One region of the Brevibacillus sp. FSL K6-2834 genome, then DNA from elsewhere that is predicted to be linked to it. Evidence: predicted binding sites of a transcription regulator. Region 1 holds the regulator's gene; each other region holds the start of a gene.

Evidence for each region. Region 1 encodes LexA, which represses DNA repair genes until DNA is damaged. Its sites were predicted from a motif close to CGAACATATGTTCG; they were not measured.
Region 2: a site for LexA is predicted at 3,887-3,900, ahead of NST96_RS06775 (ImmA/IrrE family metallo-endopeptidase). Genes of this name have one in related genera too.
Region 3: a site for LexA is predicted at 1,956-1,969, ahead of NST96_RS04300 (WYL domain-containing protein). Genes of this name have one in related genera too.

The regions. Positions count from the first base shown of each region.
Region 1 is NZ_CP151945.1:3,091,132-3,096,944, reverse strand. Features, by position in the region: gene NST96_RS15385 (DUF4269 domain-containing protein) at 1-315, opposite strand, end outside; gene istA (IS21 family transposase) at 390-1,895, shown strand; gene istB (IS21-like element helper ATPase IstB) at 1,892-2,620, shown strand; gene NST96_RS15370 (DUF456 family protein) at 2,988-3,473, shown strand; gene lexA (transcriptional repressor LexA) at 3,659-4,282, opposite strand; gene NST96_RS15360 (LysM peptidoglycan-binding domain-containing protein) at 4,439-4,795, shown strand; gene NST96_RS15355 (DUF896 domain-containing protein) at 4,876-5,073, shown strand; gene crcB (fluoride efflux transporter CrcB) at 5,166-5,534, shown strand; gene NST96_RS15345 (UvrD-helicase domain-containing protein) at 5,738-5,813, shown strand, end outside.
Region 2 is NZ_CP151945.1:1,336,250-1,342,062, forward strand. Features, by position in the region: gene NST96_RS06755 (tripartite tricarboxylate transporter substrate binding protein) at 38-1,042, opposite strand; gene NST96_RS06760 (IclR family transcriptional regulator) at 1,180-1,974, opposite strand; gene NST96_RS06765 (alpha/beta fold hydrolase) at 2,132-2,884, shown strand; gene NST96_RS06770 (hypothetical protein) at 2,898-3,311, opposite strand; gene NST96_RS06775 (ImmA/IrrE family metallo-endopeptidase) at 3,343-3,864, opposite strand; gene NST96_RS06780 (IS1182 family transposase) at 4,343-5,803, shown strand.
Region 3 is NZ_CP151945.1:820,998-826,810, forward strand. Features, by position in the region: gene istA (IS21 family transposase) at 1-1,158, opposite strand, end outside; gene NST96_RS04295 (IS3 family transposase) at 1,305-1,826, shown strand; gene NST96_RS04300 (WYL domain-containing protein) at 2,012-2,227, shown strand; gene NST96_RS04305 (hypothetical protein) at 2,217-2,459, shown strand; gene NST96_RS04310 (YolD-like family protein) at 2,444-2,785, shown strand; gene NST96_RS04315 (hypothetical protein) at 2,799-3,107, shown strand; tRNA gene NST96_RS04320 (tRNA-Gly) at 3,462-3,537, shown strand; tRNA gene NST96_RS04325 (tRNA-Arg) at 3,542-3,618, shown strand; gene NST96_RS04330 (MoxR family ATPase) at 3,885-4,838, shown strand; gene NST96_RS04335 (DUF58 domain-containing protein) at 4,853-5,813, shown strand, end outside.

The DNA.
Region 1 (5,813 bases):
ATACCAAAAGGAAGCAGTCGCCGTAGGGATGTTGCGGATTTCTCGGCGGTCTTGTGTGAAACGGTCCAAATGCCCGTATTTTTCTTTCAACACATGGCCAAACCGATCCAGGTCGGCTGTCGTACAGATCAAATCAAGATCGCTGTCCTCAACATCAATATCGAGGGGGATCGTTCCGCACAGAACCGGTTGATACTCTTTGAGCCCATCAAAGATTCCCAAGCTGTCGAGGACTGCCCAGGTGTTTATGGCAGGATAAAAGTGCAGAGAATTGCGGCGGAAAACTGCAGAGTTCCACCGCAATTCTGAGGCCATGAAAAAGGCACTTGCCAACATCCCCCTACAAAATCTACCCTTGGATTTGGCTAGAATCTGAGGGAGTGAGAGGAATGTTGAAAGTGCCACAACAACAGTATATCCGATTTTTGCGGGAAGTCGAAGGGTGTTCGATTCAGGAAATTGCGGAACGTGTCCAGGTGAATTGGCGAACCGCCAAGAAATATGCGGATCGCGACGATTGGAATGAACCGGTATGCAAGCGAAAAGGCCGCCATCCGGTGTTGGGACCGTACTTAGAGATTATTGACACATGGCTGGAGGATGATGAGCGTCTTCCACGCAAGCAACGCCATACAGCCGTCCGCATGTTTCAGCGGTTACGGGATGAGTACGGCTTCCCTGGCGGGCAGCGAACGGTATCCGAATATGTCTCCAAACGGAAGAAAGCCATGGCAGCCGAACGAGCCGAACATTTTGAGCGTTTGGAGCATCCAGGCGGGGAAGCCCAGGCTGACTTTGGGACGGTGTACGTGGTCAAGTCGGGAGAACTGGTGGAGCGGAAAGTATTGACCCTGTCGTTTCCGTACAGCAATGCCGCCTTTGTGTTCCCGGTTCCGAAAGAAAACACGGAATGCTTTCTGGAGGCCTTAGGGCGGCTATTTCAGCAAATGGGAGGGGTTCCTCGCAAGATTTGGTTTGACAACTTGTCCGCTGCTGTTGTGTCCATCCAGCAAGGCGGAAAACGAGAGTGTACGGAAGCGTTTCGGCGTTTCTGCGCCCATTACCGCTTTGAGCCCCTGTTTTGCAATCCATACAGCGGCCATGAGAAAGGCCATGTGGAAAACAAAGTGGGGTATGGACGCCGGAACTGGTGTGTTCCGCCACCGGTTATCGATACGCCGGAACAACTGGAGACGTATTTGGCGGAAGCTGCCCGTGCGGATATGCAGCGCCCTCACTATGTGAAAAAGCAAACCATTGCCGAGTTGTGGAAGCAAGAAAAATGCAAGCTGCTGACGCTGCCGACGACACCGCTGGAGATTTTCCGGCTGGAGACGTGCCACCTGAACAAATACGCTGAGCTGTCGTTTGACGCGGCTCTCTTCCCGTTGCCGCAGTGTCGGGCCATGCAGCCGGTTTTGGTGAAAGTCAAGTGGGATGTGCTGGAGGTGTTAACGGCAGACGGGACATACACCCCGATTGTGACATTGCCTCGTCCCTATACGGAGAAAGTCATTCCAGTAGATTGGAAGGCGGTATTGAAGAGATATGAAAAACGCCCGCGGGCGGTGATGTATTCTTCCTTTACCAATATGATGCCTCAGGCGCTCCAAACGTTTTTGACGGTGGAAGACATGAATGCACGAAAAGCACGAATTCGCCTGCTCCATCGATTGCTCGACACCTATACGTTGAAGGAAATCGGGCAAGTACTGGGAGAATTGTCGCATCAGCAAGAGCATCTGGCTGTTGCCTTGGAGCATGCCCTTTACGCGATAAAACACCCTGTTTTCCGCCCGGAACCGTTTTCAGAGTCGCATACACCCCCTGCCCTTCACGGGCAGATACCCATACTGGATGAGTACGACCGGATCCTGGGGGTGAGGGTGGAATGAGAGAAGAGCTGGCAAAGGTGTGCAAAACTTTGCATTTGGCGCATGTGATGGAAACCTATGAACAGGTGCCGTTTGAAGATCGGGAGAGCTTCTTGCTGGGAGTCTTGCGGATGGAGATTCAACGGCGGGAGGAGACAAAGCTGAAGCGACTGATAAAGAAAGCCGCGTTTCCCCAACTGAAGACACTGGAAGATTACGCTTTTGAGGCAGTCACCTTACCGGAAACATGTACAAAGGAGGGATTGATCGACCTACGTTTTTTGGAGCGCAAGGAAAATGTGCTGATGCTGGGAAAAGTGGGCACGGGGAAGACCCATCTGGCAACAGCGCTTGGCGTAGAGGCGTGCCGAAGGGGATATGCCGTTCGATTCTTCCGTGTTCCCGATCTGGTTGCGCTCTTGCAGGAAAAACACGCGAATGGGGCACTGATGCGGTTTCAAAAAGAACTGGCAGACTGTGAGTTGTTGATTTTGGACGAGGTTGGGTTTGTTCCCTTTCACCAAACGGGGGCTGAGCTGTTGTTTCATGTTATCTCGGCCTGCTATGAGAGAAACAGTGTGATTGTGACGTCGAATTTGGAGTTTGGGCAGTGGAATACGGTGTTTGGAGATACGCGATTGACGGCAGCCCTTGTGGATCGCCTCGTCCACCACGCCCATATTCTGGCGTTTACCGGAGAAAGCTACCGACTGCGCCATGCTCTATCCAGCATGAAGTCTTCCTAAATTCTTTTGTATTGATGTTGGCAGTGTTCTGCATAAATTGGCCGCCAAACTCTGCATTTTTGAGTTGCAAAATACACCAGGCTTCCCGCTGCCGAGGGGTTCCTTTTTTCAGGTAGGAAGGGTCAAACCAATCTCGCTTCGTTTGAGAATGCATAGCCATTTTCTGTCCTTTCAGATTATCTTTCTTTTATTTGCAACTCTGCAGGGGAACAATGAGGGACGAGACCATCTATGTTCCGATTCGACGTTTGGCTTTACGACTCGCAGAAGAACCGAGTATATACAGGTTTCTGTCAAAATGTAGCGAGTCGATGGAAACGAAAACCGCACTTTATCGTATACCCTATACAGAAGGGAGTGTCAATGGATGGAGATCTTGTTGTGGATCGTGATAGCGGCCTTGTTTATCCTCAGTATTGCCGGAATCTTTTTGCCGGTCATTCCTGATACGATTTTATTGTGGGGCGGATTCTTGCTGTATCACTTTTTTATTGCTGATCCGGGTGCCGGACTTCCGGCCTCCTTCTGGTGGGGAATGGCGGTCTTAAGTGTTCTTCTCTACGGTGCGGATTTACTCACCAACATGTACTTTGTCAAGAAGTACGGGGGCTCCAAAGCGTCATCGTGGGCAGCTGCACTGGGGATTTTGCTCGGGGTGATTTTGTTCCCCCCATTTGGCATGCTGATCATGCCGTTCGTGCTGGTCGTTCTGGTGGAAATGCTGATCCAAAAGCAGCCGTTTGAACGGGCTGTTAAAGCGGGAGTGGGTTCGCTCATCGGTTTTTTGGGCAGTGTGGTCGTAAAAGTTGTTCTTCAGGTAGTGATGATCATCTGGTTCTTTGTCGCACTGTAAGTGGGATTCGTAGGAGAAGGACCGATCAAAGAATCGAAGGAAATGAAAAGAAGAGGCGTCCGCGAGGCAATCGCGAACGCCTTTTTTGCTGTCAGGGTGGAAAAGGAAAGCTTGTCGTAGTCGATTGCGTTTTTCAAAGAGTCCGCCATAAGGCATGGCTCATCCAAGCAACGAAATCTCTTATTCTAGTGAATCAAGCGGTACACGCCAATCACTTTCCCCAGAATCGTTACAGAATCCAGAATAATCGGCTCCAATGTCGCGTTTTCAGGCTGCAGCCGGAAATGGTTCTTTTCCTTGAAGAAACGCTTCACGGTTGCCTCGTCCTCTTCAGTCATGGCGACGACGATATCACCGTTATTGGCCACATTCTGCTGGCGAACGATCACGTAGTCTCCATCCAGGATGCCAGCCTCGATCATACTGTCTCCGGACACGCGCAGCATGTACACCTTGTCCGATGTCACGATGCTGTCAGGGAGTGGGAAGTAATCCTCCACCTGCTCGACAGCAGTGATCGGCTGACCCGCAGTCACCTTTCCGATCACCGGTACGCGTACAACAGATACGTCAAAGTCGTCTTGAAAGCGCTCCTCTTCTTTCAGCAGCTCAATCGCGCGGGGCTTGGTAGGATCGCGGCGGATGAGCCCCTTTTTTTCCAACCTGGCCAGATGGCCGTGAACAGTTGAACTGGATGCCAGACCGACAGCCTCCCCGATTTCACGGACAGATGGGGGATAACCCTTGTCCCTTACTTCTTTGCGGATGAAATCGATGATGGCTTGCTGTCTATTGGATAGCTTGGACATAGACCACACCTCTATCTTCTCGAACATGTTTTCTATATTATACCATGGGATCCTGCGTTCGACAAACATAAGTTCGTTTTTTTCTTGACATGAACAAGTGTTCGCATTATGATGAGAACAAGAAGATAGAACGTACGTTTGCAGGGGGATGAAATAATGAGTACAATGACCGTATCTAATCGCTTCGCCAAAGAAGAAAGAAAAACTGCTCGTTTTGGCATTACGCGTGGACAGGCCATTCTGTTTTTTGCCGCTTTCACTCTCTTTTTTTACACTTTGACAGAACTAGTGTTCGCTTCTGGGGATCATACGGTACAACAAGCTCAAATGATCCAACCAGTAAAGGAAATCGTCGTCCAACCGGGAGACAGCTTGTGGGAGCTGGCGGTCACCTACAAGAGTGACCCGAAAATGGATGTTCGCGATATGGTATATGCGATTCAAAAATTGAACAAGCTGGAAAGTGCCATTATTTATCCAGGCCAATCGATTCAAATTCCTGTCGGGAATTGACAAGCTGCAGCTTTCCCTTGCTTCGTTGCCGAGATGTGATATAATAGAGCGGCATTCATTGAAAGCGAGGGGAAACGGCTTTGGTATCAGACGCGGAAATCAAACGGATCAACGAGTTGGCCAAAAAATCTCGTGAAGCCGGGTTGACTGAAGAGGAAAAACAGGAACAGAAAAAACTGCGGCAAAAATACATTGATGCTGTGAAAATGTCGCTTCGCTCCAATCTCGAATCGATCCGCTACGTGGAAGACCTCGAGGATAACAACCCCAAACACTAAAACGCACCATTTGACATAAAAAGAAGACATCCATGCTTTTTGCCTGGATGTCTTTTTGTTCCATACAAAAAAGGAGAGAAGGGGGGATTGCCATGATGGCATGGCTGGCTGTTGCCGTAGGAGGAGCCGTCGGTTCATTGCTACGCTATGGTCTCGGTCTCGCAATGAACCAACCCGGATTGCCGGCTGGGACATGGCTGGCCAATGTCTCCGGTTCTTTTCTCATCGGACTGCTCTATGCGTGGGGAAAGGAAAAAGGATTGATGTCTTTGGAGATGTACCTTCTGTTTACAACCGGGCTGATGGGGGGATTTACTACGTTCTCTACCTTTTCGCTTGAGGTGGTAAGCTTCATCGGAGATGGGCAGATCGGCAGAGGGCTGTTCTATGCAGGCGCCAGTGTTTTGGCCGGCCTTCTTGCTTGCGGTTCAGGGATCTGGATCGGCAGACAAGTGTGGTAAACAGGCAAGATATAGCGGGATAAGACGGGCAGGCGTCAACGAGAACAAAAGAGAGCCAATCCGGAAGCAACATCAAATCAAAGAAGAGGGCATTGGAAGGCTACGAGGAAACAAAGAAGAGCCCGTGCCCGGAAACCATGTGGAAATAAAACCGGACTTCTCCTTGCGATGCTGAACCTGACAATTTGGAAAGGAGGATATAAATGACTGTACAGCACCCGGACTACGAGCATGAACAGAAGAGACTCGATGAAACACGCTCTATTATCCAAAAGGAAG
Region 2 (5,813 bases), 1.8 Mb from region 1:
GGGAGTGCACTACAGCATCGCCCGTGTCCAGCGCTTCTTACTTTTTCAACCCCAGATCGGAGACGAGTTTCGTAAACAGCTCACTGTCTTTTTTCACAGCTTCTGAAAAGGCTGCATCGTCAGCATAGGATACGCCCAGGTTCATTTTTTCCAGTACATCTGTAAACGCCTTGTCTTCCGTTACTTTTTTCGCGGCGTCTTTCAATACGGTGACGACGTTGTCCGGTGTATCTTTCGGAACCGCGATTCCTCTCCATGTACCGATGGACAGATCGATTCCTTTTTCTTTCATCGTCGGTACGTCTTTGAACTTCGGCAGGCGCTCGTCAGCCATGACGGCCAGCATTTTCAGCTTGCCCGCTTCCACCTGTGCAGCTACTTCTGCCGGGCTGACGGAAACAGCTTCGATGTGCCCGCCGAGCAGAGCTGTCACAGCAGGATTGGCCCCGTCAAAAGGAATGTGGTTGAATTTGGTATCAATTTTCTGTTCCAGCGCGGTTGCAGCCAGATGCCAGATCGCGCCTGTACCGGAGTTTCCGATACGCACCTTGCCCGGGTTTTCCTTGGCGTAGGCGACAAATTCCTCGATCGTGTTCCAAGGAGCGTCTGCACTGACCGTAATGGCTGCCGGGTCCGCATTCAGGCGGGCAACCGGTTTGAAGTCATCCGGCTTGAAGGTGGCCAAACCGAGTGGAGGAAGCGTTGTCATTTCCACTGTGACCAGCGTCAGCTTGTAGCCGTCCGGCTTTGCCTTGGCTCCCTCGCTCATGCCTACGGCACCGCCGCCGCCTGTCTTGTTCACGACGCCGATGGATTGGGGCAGAACTTTGTTCGCAGAGTCCGCAAATGCCCGGGCGACTGCATCGGTTCCGCCGCCGGCTGCGTAAGGAACGATCAGTTCGATTTGCTTTTTCGGATACGCTTCTGCCTCTCCTGCTGCTTGATCGCCAGAGGGAGCAGAGGAGTTGCCAGAACCGCATCCGACGAGAGATGCGATAAGAGCGGTAGCGGCGAGACCAGAGAAAATGCTTTTCAATTTCATGATGTCATCCTCCAATAATTAAGGAATGTGTTCATAGTGTTCCTTTGAAAGCAGTACATGGGCAGTGCGTAGACAATTTGTTTATAAGTCATTTGTTCCTTAATGAGGAACATTGTTCCTAAATACTGTGAAAAAAATTACCCTCGGAATCCAAGGTGTTTGGAGATTTCACGAGCGTAAAAGACGACGCGATCCATGCAAAACTTCACTTTCTCTTCATCCATGCGCATCGTTGGGCCGGATACGCTGAGACCGGCGACGGACTCGCCATTGTGGTTGAGAATGGGAGCTGCGACACAGTATATGCCGGGCTCATGCTCTTCTTTGTCAAGCGAGTAGCCTTTTTCTCGGATTTCCTGGAGATTCGCGAACAGATCATCGATCGTGGTGATCGTGTTTTCGGTAAACTTCTTCAGACCCTTCTGCTCGACGATTTTTCTGACGTCACTCTCCGGAATATGGGCAATGATCGCTTTTCCGACACCCGTGCAATGAACGGGGGCACGTTTGCCGATCAGCGAATACATGCGGATGGTGTAAGGGCTTTCAATTTTTTCAATATAGACCACTTCTCCATCCTCCAGCACGACCAAATGGGAGGTTTCGCCCGTTTCCTGCACCAGCCGGCTCATGATCGGGTTGGCAATTTTTCGTATTTCCAATGATTGTGATACGATCGACCCCAGTTCAATCAGCTTCAGACCGAGAAGATAACGCTCGCTAAGCGGGTCTTGTCTGACGAATCCCTGGTTTTTCAGGGAAGAGAGCAAGCGGTGTACAGTGCTTTTCGCGAGTTCCATCCGGTTGGATAATTCAGTAATACCCAAGCCGTCCACATTTTCCTTGAGCAGGTTTAAAATGTGCAGAGCTCTATCGACGGATTGAACCGAAGAGGTATCTCTTGGAGTCTTGATCTTTCTCCACCTCCTGATTGTTCCATAATAAGGAACAGTGTTCCTATTTCGTATTCTCTGAATTCATTATAAAAATAGTCGAATCTCATTGTCAATAAAAATCGAGAAAACGATTTCAATGAAAGTGCATACTACTGATAGGAAAAATGAGTCAATGCGAGAGGGGGGAACAGTGATGAGGAAAAACTTTATCCGCTACTTGATCTATGTATTTGTGGCCGTGGCTGTGCTGGTAGCGATTGCCGCCTGGTATCTCGATCCGTATCAGCCGGATGATGCCGCGATGCAGGCTATGCGTGACGGGGATGGCGTCAACGTAACTGAACGAGGGGGGCTGATCGTCTTTGAAGGCGGTGAAAATATTCCTCCCGGGATCATCCTGTATCCGGGCGGATTGGTCGGTCCGGAGAGCTATGCGCCTCTTGCCAGGCTGATGGCTATGTCCGGCCATCGGACCGTTATTGTGAAAATGCCGCTGAATCTTGCCTTTACCGGGGTTGACCGTGCGAATGATGTGCTGCTGGCTTATCCGGAGGAACCGTTCGTGATCGGCGGGCATTCACTCGGCGGGACGATGGCCTCACGGTATGCAGCCAGTCATCCCGAGCGTGTCTTGGGGACTTTTTTTCTGGCATCGTATCCCGATCAAAAAGGGAGCTTGAAGGAAAAAACCATTCCGGTGCTGTCTCTGATCGGATCAAGAGACGGTGTGGTGAACAGCTCGGCCTATGAAATGGCCCGTCAGTATCTCCCTGACAATACGGTCTACTTGAAGATTCCCGGGGGCAATCATGCTCAATTCGGAAGCTATGGGGCCCAAAAAGGAGACCAGCCCGCCGCAATTCCCCCGGGAGACCAGTGGCAGCAGACCGCCGCTGTGCTGAAGGAATGGATGAAATCGACGGTCGCCGGATTGGATCGAAAATGAAATGACAGCCGTCTCATTGCCTGTCGATTCCGCGGTGTATCGCCGGCTCAGAGATGATCCCGGAAACCACCCCTGTAATGCGTATGTTTTCGGAGGGCAGGATCAGAGGCGGAAGATCGTTCGTGCAGGTAAAAACGCATTCTACCGGATTGACGTCTTTGGCAATACGAACGATATACTGTCCCTCTTGACGTACGAGGACGGGCCTGCCTGTGATCGGTTCCATGGAAAAATCAGAGATGAGCAGGGCATCTCCGCTGGAAATGCCGAGTCCGGCAAGACCGTCGTCCTGCATCAGCAAGGCAAAGCGGGCTACATGATAGCTCGCTGCGGCAATCCAGGGCATCAAGGAAAGCTCTTCGTCATCCAAAGACAAGTCAAAAAAGCGGGAGCTGTAAGCGTCTCCGGCCAAAAATACTTTTTTCATTCCGAACTCCTTTTTCCTTTTTATCGGTTTATTACCAATTGATGGGGTGGCCTTTTGCGTAAAGCCTGCCCAGCAAGCGGTCGAATCTTTTTTGGGCCAGGGCGAGAGGAACGCGAAAGATTCGGGCCAGCAAAAAGGGAGCCTCATAGCGGTTGCAGTTTTCCAGCAGTGGCACAAACATCGGAAACGGCATGAGCAGATGCTCGGCAAAGTGATTCGCTTGCGCTTCCTGCCAATGGATCATCGATGTGCTCCCTATCGGCTGGATTCCTTCATGCAGCAGCAGATGTCCAAGCTCATGGGCGATTTTTTCCCGTCTCGAAGGCAGAGGGAGGCGCTCGTCTACAGCGATCACGTAGCGGTTGGGCAGATAGGGATGCGGATGCGCCCGACTGCGTCCGGTGATGTTCCACAGCTCGATCCCGTACGCTGCACAAAGCTCGGTCAGGTGAATCTCTTCCGGCTGCTTGATGTCATGAAGCTCCAATAAATCATAGACGCGCGACTCTAGCCAGGTCTGCGGCTCGAAGACGTCGGAGACTAGTGAGAACATGAGTGACGACCTCCTTGATTAGGGAACGTTTGTTCGTTTTTGTGGCGGAAAGAATGCCCCTGTTAAGAGAGAGTCCTGCAAAAGTCCACCTAATATCTGTAAACCGTAACCCTAGTGCCCTTAGGTACTGGGGTTTTAAGTATCGAGAATGTAGCTGTAGTGGGGAGAAGCATGTTTCCGATCTGCGCTCCGGTCTACGTCCTGCAAGGATGTGAAACTGTCCGCTCCACAGCGATCCCGGGGGAAGCGCAAAACGGCGCGCAGCTCCGGGGTTTACTCATAGATTGCGCTTCTGTTTCCCCGGGCTCGCTGTTCCGCTTGGCTGGACTCCGCCAGTCGCTCCGCCTGGAAACATGCTTCTCCTCCGAAACAGTAGGTTTTCAACAGGCTGAAACCCAATGCCCCTTCGACACTGGGTTTGTTGTACAATGAAAAGAAAACGAAAGAGTTGGAACCATTGCTACAGCCCTCTAAACAAATCACGGCATCCTTCCATGCCGAATTATATAAACTAATTCCCGCGGATCACCCTTTACGTAAAATCAATGAAATCGTAGATTTCACATTCATTCATGAGTTGGTTCGTTCCTCTTATTGTGAGCATTACGGAAGACCTGCTAACGAACCCGAACTCCTGTTTCGTCTATTGTTTTTACAAGTTCTCTACAATCTTTCGGATGAACGCATCATTCAGGAAACGCAGGTAAACCTCGCTTATAAGTGGTTTTTAGGTTTAAATCCAGAAGATCCCCTTCCTGACCCCTCTCAATTATCCCGCTTTCGTAATCATCGGTTAGGGGCCGGAGCCGTGGATGAGGTGCTTAAATCAGTTGTACGTCAGTGCATCGAAAAAGGACTTGTGAAGTCAAAGACGATCATCATGGATTCCACCCATACACTGGCAGCTTCACAAAAACAAAAGCCGCTTGAAGTACTGCGGGATGCGGCGAAGCGCTTATTCCGTGTTGTGGTGAAAAAGCATCCAAAACTCGAAAAGAAACTCCCACGGTTACCGGAGTTGAAGAAAGATCAAGAGGATGCTGAGAAGATCATGCTTCACTACTTGGCGGAACTTGGAGAGACTGTCGAGACTTTGTTACCCGATCATGAGGGTTCCATCTCGGAGAAGGTCAAGATCGCCAAGGCCATCGTGGAAGACGAACGTCTCCTCGCCAATAAAGGTATTATGTCGGCCATTGATCCAGATGCACGCTTTGGATGGAAGAGTAATACGAAATCCTTTTTTGGCTACAAAGAGCATATTGCCATGACCGAAGAAGAAATCATTACGGCTGTGGAGGTCACCGGAGGAAGTACGGATGACGGAAAACAATTCAAACAACTTTTGAACCAATCGCTTGACGTAGGAATAGAAGTACAAGAAGTGATTGCTGACACCGCATATTCGGGTAAAGATAACTTGGACGAGATGAAAGCCAAGAAGATTCAACCCGTCGTCCCACTAAACCCAATCGTACATAACGGAGGGCTAAGGCAAGAAGGTTTTGAGTACAACAAGGATGCAGACTTTGTTATTTGTCCGGCAGGACAACATAGTATCCGAAAGGCTGTCCAAGGAAGCAAGAGTGGCAAAAGTCGTTCTCTCGTTTTCTACTTCGATACGGAGAAATGTAAGACATGCCCACTTAGGGAAGGCTGTTTCAAACCAGGAGCGAAGAGCAAGACCTACTCCATCCGGATCGTGGCGGAAACCTACAAGGCGCAAATCGAGTTTGAAAACAGCGATACGTTCAAAGAACGTATTCGTCGCAGATCGATTATTGAGCACAAAAATGCTGAATTAAAAAGGTATCATGGGATGACCAAGGCCAAGTACCGTGGTCTCTTTCGTATGCGAATACAGGCAATACTTACGACTTTCGTCGTAAATGTAAAACGGATGATAAAATTGGCAGAAAAAATGCAGCCCGCCTCTTAAAGGAGAATGG
Region 3 (5,813 bases), 2.3 Mb from region 1:
GTGCTGTCTACTTTTTATAAGCTCTCCTTTTCCGTGGCAAAGCTGATGTCGTGCAAGAACTTCTCCTTGCGGAGTTGCTCTGACAATCAGTTCCTCTTCATGAATCTCGATAAATACTTGATTCTCTCCCCTTGGACGGTATGTCCCTAAAGGAAGGGAGTACCGATTGGATTTATATTTAATCACATTGTCCTTATGGACAGTTCTTGTTATACTGGATCCACGGTTGCTCTCGAAAGAGAGCAGGGGAGAGACTGGCTTCAAGTGTTGCTTTTCGAGGGCGTGCACTTCAACCGGTCTCTTTTTTGTTGTATGGTGCACATTGTAATTGCCTGTCCGTGATAGCCAGGCCAGAGACCGTTCGTTCCATGCATCGATATTGGAGAAAACCCTGTGTTTGGCAAAGTTTCTTTTCACGAATTTCACTACGTTTTCTATCTTGCCCTTACTTTGCGGATCTGCCTTGCGGCATAAATAAAGGCGAAATCCACGTTCTTGCTTATAAGACTGAAATTCACTCGTCAGGATAATGTCTCCTGCATTTTCACTTACGGTGATCAGGTGATCTTGGTCATAAACCAATTCCTCTGGCATTCCTCCGAAAAATACGAATGCGTTTTCATGGCATCTGATTGCATCCCTTGTGGTAAAGGGTCTGCTTTGCCACTCTACATACTTGAAACGGGAGTGGGAGAGAACAAAAGTGATGAAGTATAATCTCACGTCCTTTTTTTCCATATTTTTAACCGTGACTTCTCCCCAATCCACTTGAGCCTGTTGGCCCATTGGCAACTCGTCCACTGCTTCGTGATCACGAATATGTACAATTTTCGGAATATGGTATATTTCCCTTAGCTCACTAACATAGGATCGAACTGTGCTTCCTCCAATCTTAATGGAAGGATATTTCTCCTTTAACCAGTCCTCGACCTGAGAAGAAGACAGATCTGGATGTTCATGTAACCAACTGAGAATCCTATCCCGGTAGGGATTCAACTTTTTGCTTCTGTTACCAAGGGAATTGACCCAATCTGATGCCTCCTCAAAAGTCATATCTAGATATTTATAGACCGTGTTCCTCGACAGATCCAATTTCCTTGCGATGGCTGCCACCTTAAATCCTTGCTCTTTTAATTGATGAACCTGAAGATACAACAGTAATTTTTCCACCTTTCCCATCCCCCAGCCAAGCTATGTTGAACAAGTAATCATAGCTTAACTGGGTTACCAAGTGAAAGAAAAAAGTGTTCATTTCTATTTGGCGGATACTGTTGAATTTAGTTTAGCAGTTACAAGAGCCAATCGTGATAACAGAAAACAAGTTGAACCGTGAGTTTGCTGCGTCACGACCTACTGAAAAATGGGCTACAGATATTACCTATATCATTTTTAACGGGAGACGGCTGTATCTGTCTGTCATTTACGACCTTTTCAATAATGAGGTAATTGCCTATAAGGTCAGCAAACAGAATGATTTGTCCCTCGTCTTAGATACTGTGAAGGCAGCGACACAAAAAAGAGACGTGAATGGCGTCCTGCTACATAGCGATCAGGGAAGCCAGTACACGTCCAGAGCATATCAGAATCTATTACAAGCGTATAACATAACTCCAAGTATGTCGAGAAAAGGAAACTGCCTGGACAACGCTTGTATCGAAAGCTTTTTTAGCCACCTCAAAACAGAATGTATATATTTGGATTCCTTCGGAACCGAAGAAGAGGTGAATAAAGCAATCGAACGTTACATTCATTTTTACAATCACGAACGGATTCAAGCTCGTTTACGCAGCCTCAGCCCAGTTCAATACCGAGCTGAGGCTGCGTAAAGCAAGGGCTTGTTTTGAACTGTCCACTTGACGGGGATAAGACCAAATCGTGGAGGGCATTTTTTATCTCACTCGTACCATCCGCGAACGATATGGTGATTGTGCGCGGATGATTTTTTTCTTGAATACCGAACATTTGTTTTTATATAATACAAACAAATGTTCTTATTTTGGGGGCGATCACCATGGTTAAAGAACTGCTGCGAGCAGTCAATCAGCAGCAAGATATCCAGATTATTTACATAGACAGCACAGGCCAGACGACTCAGCGAACCATACGGCCGCTTACAATTACGGACGCCAGGCTAAAAGCATACTGTTACACTCGAAAAGCGCCGCGAGTGTTTATTATCGACAGAATCCTCGCTGTCCAGTCGGCGGTGATCAGACATGCTGTCTGATATCGAGCGAAAGATACTCCGGGTAATTGCAAACTATTCTGCCGGCCGTCGCCGGACACCAACGGTAGATGAACTGTGCATCAAAACCGGGAGATCCCGGGGCGGAATCATGGAGGTGCTAGAAGTCCTGAAGCGGGAAGAATATATCAATTGGGACCGCATGCAGCCAGATAAAATCGAACTGCTGGAAGCATGGGAAAGGGGAGTCCATCATCCATGGCGAGCAAAATAGACAATATGTTTGCAGCATCCCGATTTGTGCTGCCAGAGCAGCGCGAGCTGTACCTGCAGCACCGGGAAGAACAGAAGCTGGAAAAGATGCCAGTACTCGAGGAAGATGAGCTGGCGAGTTTCCAGTATCTCATAAGGGATTCCGCCCGCGAGGATTACGCGATTACCATCACGTGGTGGCAGCCAGTCAAAGAGGACTTGGGCAAAACCTACAGCATGTGGGGCGTGATCAAGTGGATGGATCAAAACAGCCGGCGGGTTAAACTGGTGAACGATGAGGAGAGCCGGTGGATTCAGATGGATGCAATCATTGACGTAATTCCATAAAGGGGAGAGCAACGTGTCAAATGTACTTACCTCATTAGATTCAATGGATGTAAGAAGTAGGATCATGGGAGCCATTATTGTTGTTTTTAAAAAACCAGAAGCGATAGCACAATTTGTAGATGAGAGTACTGGGACCACGTACGTTGTTACTTACAACCGAAAAATATTGAAAATTTCGGTTGGTAACGGTGATTACCAACAGTTCGACAACTTACTCGTATTTTTGACATCTCAGATAGGGCCCCCAGATAAAATTTACACCAAAGAATCAAGGCTTGAACCCGGACAGATGATTTCGTATATGGAGTGGCTCAACAAATAAGAAGCTGTAGACCCGTCACTGCATTAAATCGGAGACGGGTCTTTGCTGTCAATATCGATCCAAATAATCCGCTGTATGCATATTTAATATAGAAGAAATCCGACGGACACTTGGGGACGCGGGGACGAATTGGGGACCAAATCGAACAGTAGGTTTCATTTTTTGCCCTTCCTTACCATAAACAGTTTGCACAAAACCCTTGACCCATCAGCATTCGACATGATACACTCTTATCTGTCAGATGGCCTCGACCAGATTTAGGTTCTGGCGGGAGACCGTGGGGGTTCAAGTCCCTTCACCCGCACCATAGTGACCTTGAGACTGTTTATACGTTTTATATGTAATCACGATTATGCGGACGTAGCTCAATTGGTAGAGCGTCGCCTTGCCAAGGCGAAGGTCGCGGGTTCGAGCCCCGTCGTCCGCTCCATTTTGTGCCCTTAGCTCAGCTGGATAGAGCGTTTGACTACGAATCAAAAGGTCGGGAGTTCGAATCTCTCAGGGCACGCCATATGTGTAGATTACGACAACAGGGTAGGAATGCATCCTACCCTTTTTTTCATAGTTCATTTCACAATTTTACAAATATTAACGATTTTTTCCTTGTAACTTCAAGCGCATTATCTTACTTTAGGAATAGGTTTCCTCTCCACTGGATGAAGGTATCAGATAAAATGAAGAGAGAGTCGACCATCGGCCGTTCCTATTTGATGAAAAGGCCCTTATTACACGTGATTGCCGAAAAGGTAGAATACGTTGGAACAGGAGTTGTCATCCATGAACTCGATTAAACTCGATCATCCACATCCCTCTGTGGAAAAGTTGATTGCTAATATTGAAAAAGTACTGATTGGAAAGCGCTCCATTATTGAACTATGCGTGGCAGCCATATTGGCAAATGGCCATGTTTTGCTGGAAGATGTCCCTGGAGTCGGTAAAACCATGCTGGTTCGGTCTTTGGCGAGATCGATTGGCGGCGAATTTAAACGAATCCAGTTTACTCCCGACCTGCTGCCGACAGATGTAACAGGCGTAGCGATTTTCAATCAAAAAACGATGGAATTCGAGTTCCGTCCCGGACCGATCTTTGCCAATGTCATTTTGGCTGACGAGATCAACCGTACCTCTCCAAAGACACAGTCATCGCTGCTTGAGGCAATGGAGGAGCGTTCCGTTACCGTTGACGGCAATACCTACCGATTAAACAGCCCGTTTTTTGTAATGGCAACCCAAAACCCTTTGGAGTACGAGGGTACGTTTCCTTTGCCGGAAGCGCAGTTAGACCGCTTTTTGATGCAGCTGCGTCTTGGCTATCCGACCTTGGAGGAAGAGGTGCGGATGTTAAACAGGTTCTCCGGGGAAAACCCGCTCGACAGCCTGGAGCCCGTCGTTACAACAGAAGAGCTGTCTCAAATCCAAAAGCAGGTCGCCACTGTCCGAGTGTCTGAAGGCGTTCAGGAGTACTTGGTACGCTTGTGCATGCGGACGAGAGAACACCATCAGGTGTACCTGGGCGTCAGCCCACGCGGGTCACTTGCCCTTTTCCGTGCGGTCCAGGCGTTGGCTTTCGTGCGTGGGCGAGATTATGTGATTCCGGATGACATCAAAGAACTGGTGCCGGTGACATTTGCTCATCGGATTATTTTGAAACCGGAGGCTCGGCTGGAGGGAGCTACGATCGACCGGATCCTATCGGCGATTCTATCGGAAACGCGTGTTCCGGTTAGCTGAGGCGGTGAACGTGCATGAAACAACAACGCTATGGGAAGATCAAAACCGCTGCACTTGTCCTCATTACGTTTGTATTTGCCATGTTCCAGGGCGGGTTTGCCAGTTGGTTTTTGTTTTACAGCAGCCTGGTGTTTCTGGCTTATGAATTGTGCGTGTTTTTCATGATGTTCCGCTCGCTAGAGGTCGTCAGGGAAATCGACCGAAACCGCCTTCAGGAAGGCGAAGACGTCGTTGTAACGGTGCGTTTGCGCCGCCGTTTCTGGTTTCCTTTGGGCTGGAACGTAGTGATAGAACCGTTGCCAGACCGGCTGGCAGGTGTATTTGAGCCGCATCGGCAATTAGTCTTTCCTTGGTTTAAAAGAGAAATAGAGTTTAAATACGTCATACCCGGCCTGCCGCGGGGTTATTATTGCATGACCGAATGTGTGGTGGGCGGGGGAGACTTTTTTGGATTTGTTGAACGGAAAAAGACGGTCCCGGTCTTCAATGATTTCCTCGTATACCCGTCGTATCGGGAAATGACGCATTGGGCACTGGGTGACGGGAGCTTTAGCGGGACTGTACACGTCGCTCATCGCCGTTCTGATGACGTAGCGGCAGTGCGAGGTGTCCGTGAATATCACCGTGGAGACAGACTGAGCCAAATTCATTGGCGCGCATCGGCACGCGGGACCGGTCTCAAGACAAAAGAATTTGAACACCAGGCGATGAACCAGGTGGTCTTTTTTCTGGATGTAGAAAAGGCTCACTACCAGGATCAAACGCCGCAATTGTTCGAGGCCGCCGTAAAACTGACCGCAAGTCTCGTCGCTTATGCCAATCGCAATCAGTATCATTACGGTTTGACGTACAAGCAAAAAGAGCGAATCGCGATACAACCAGCCTGTTCGCATACGCATTTTATCCGGATTTTTGACCAACTGGCACGGGTGATGGCGGAAGGTGTGGACAGCTTTGCCCGGATTGTGGGGCGGG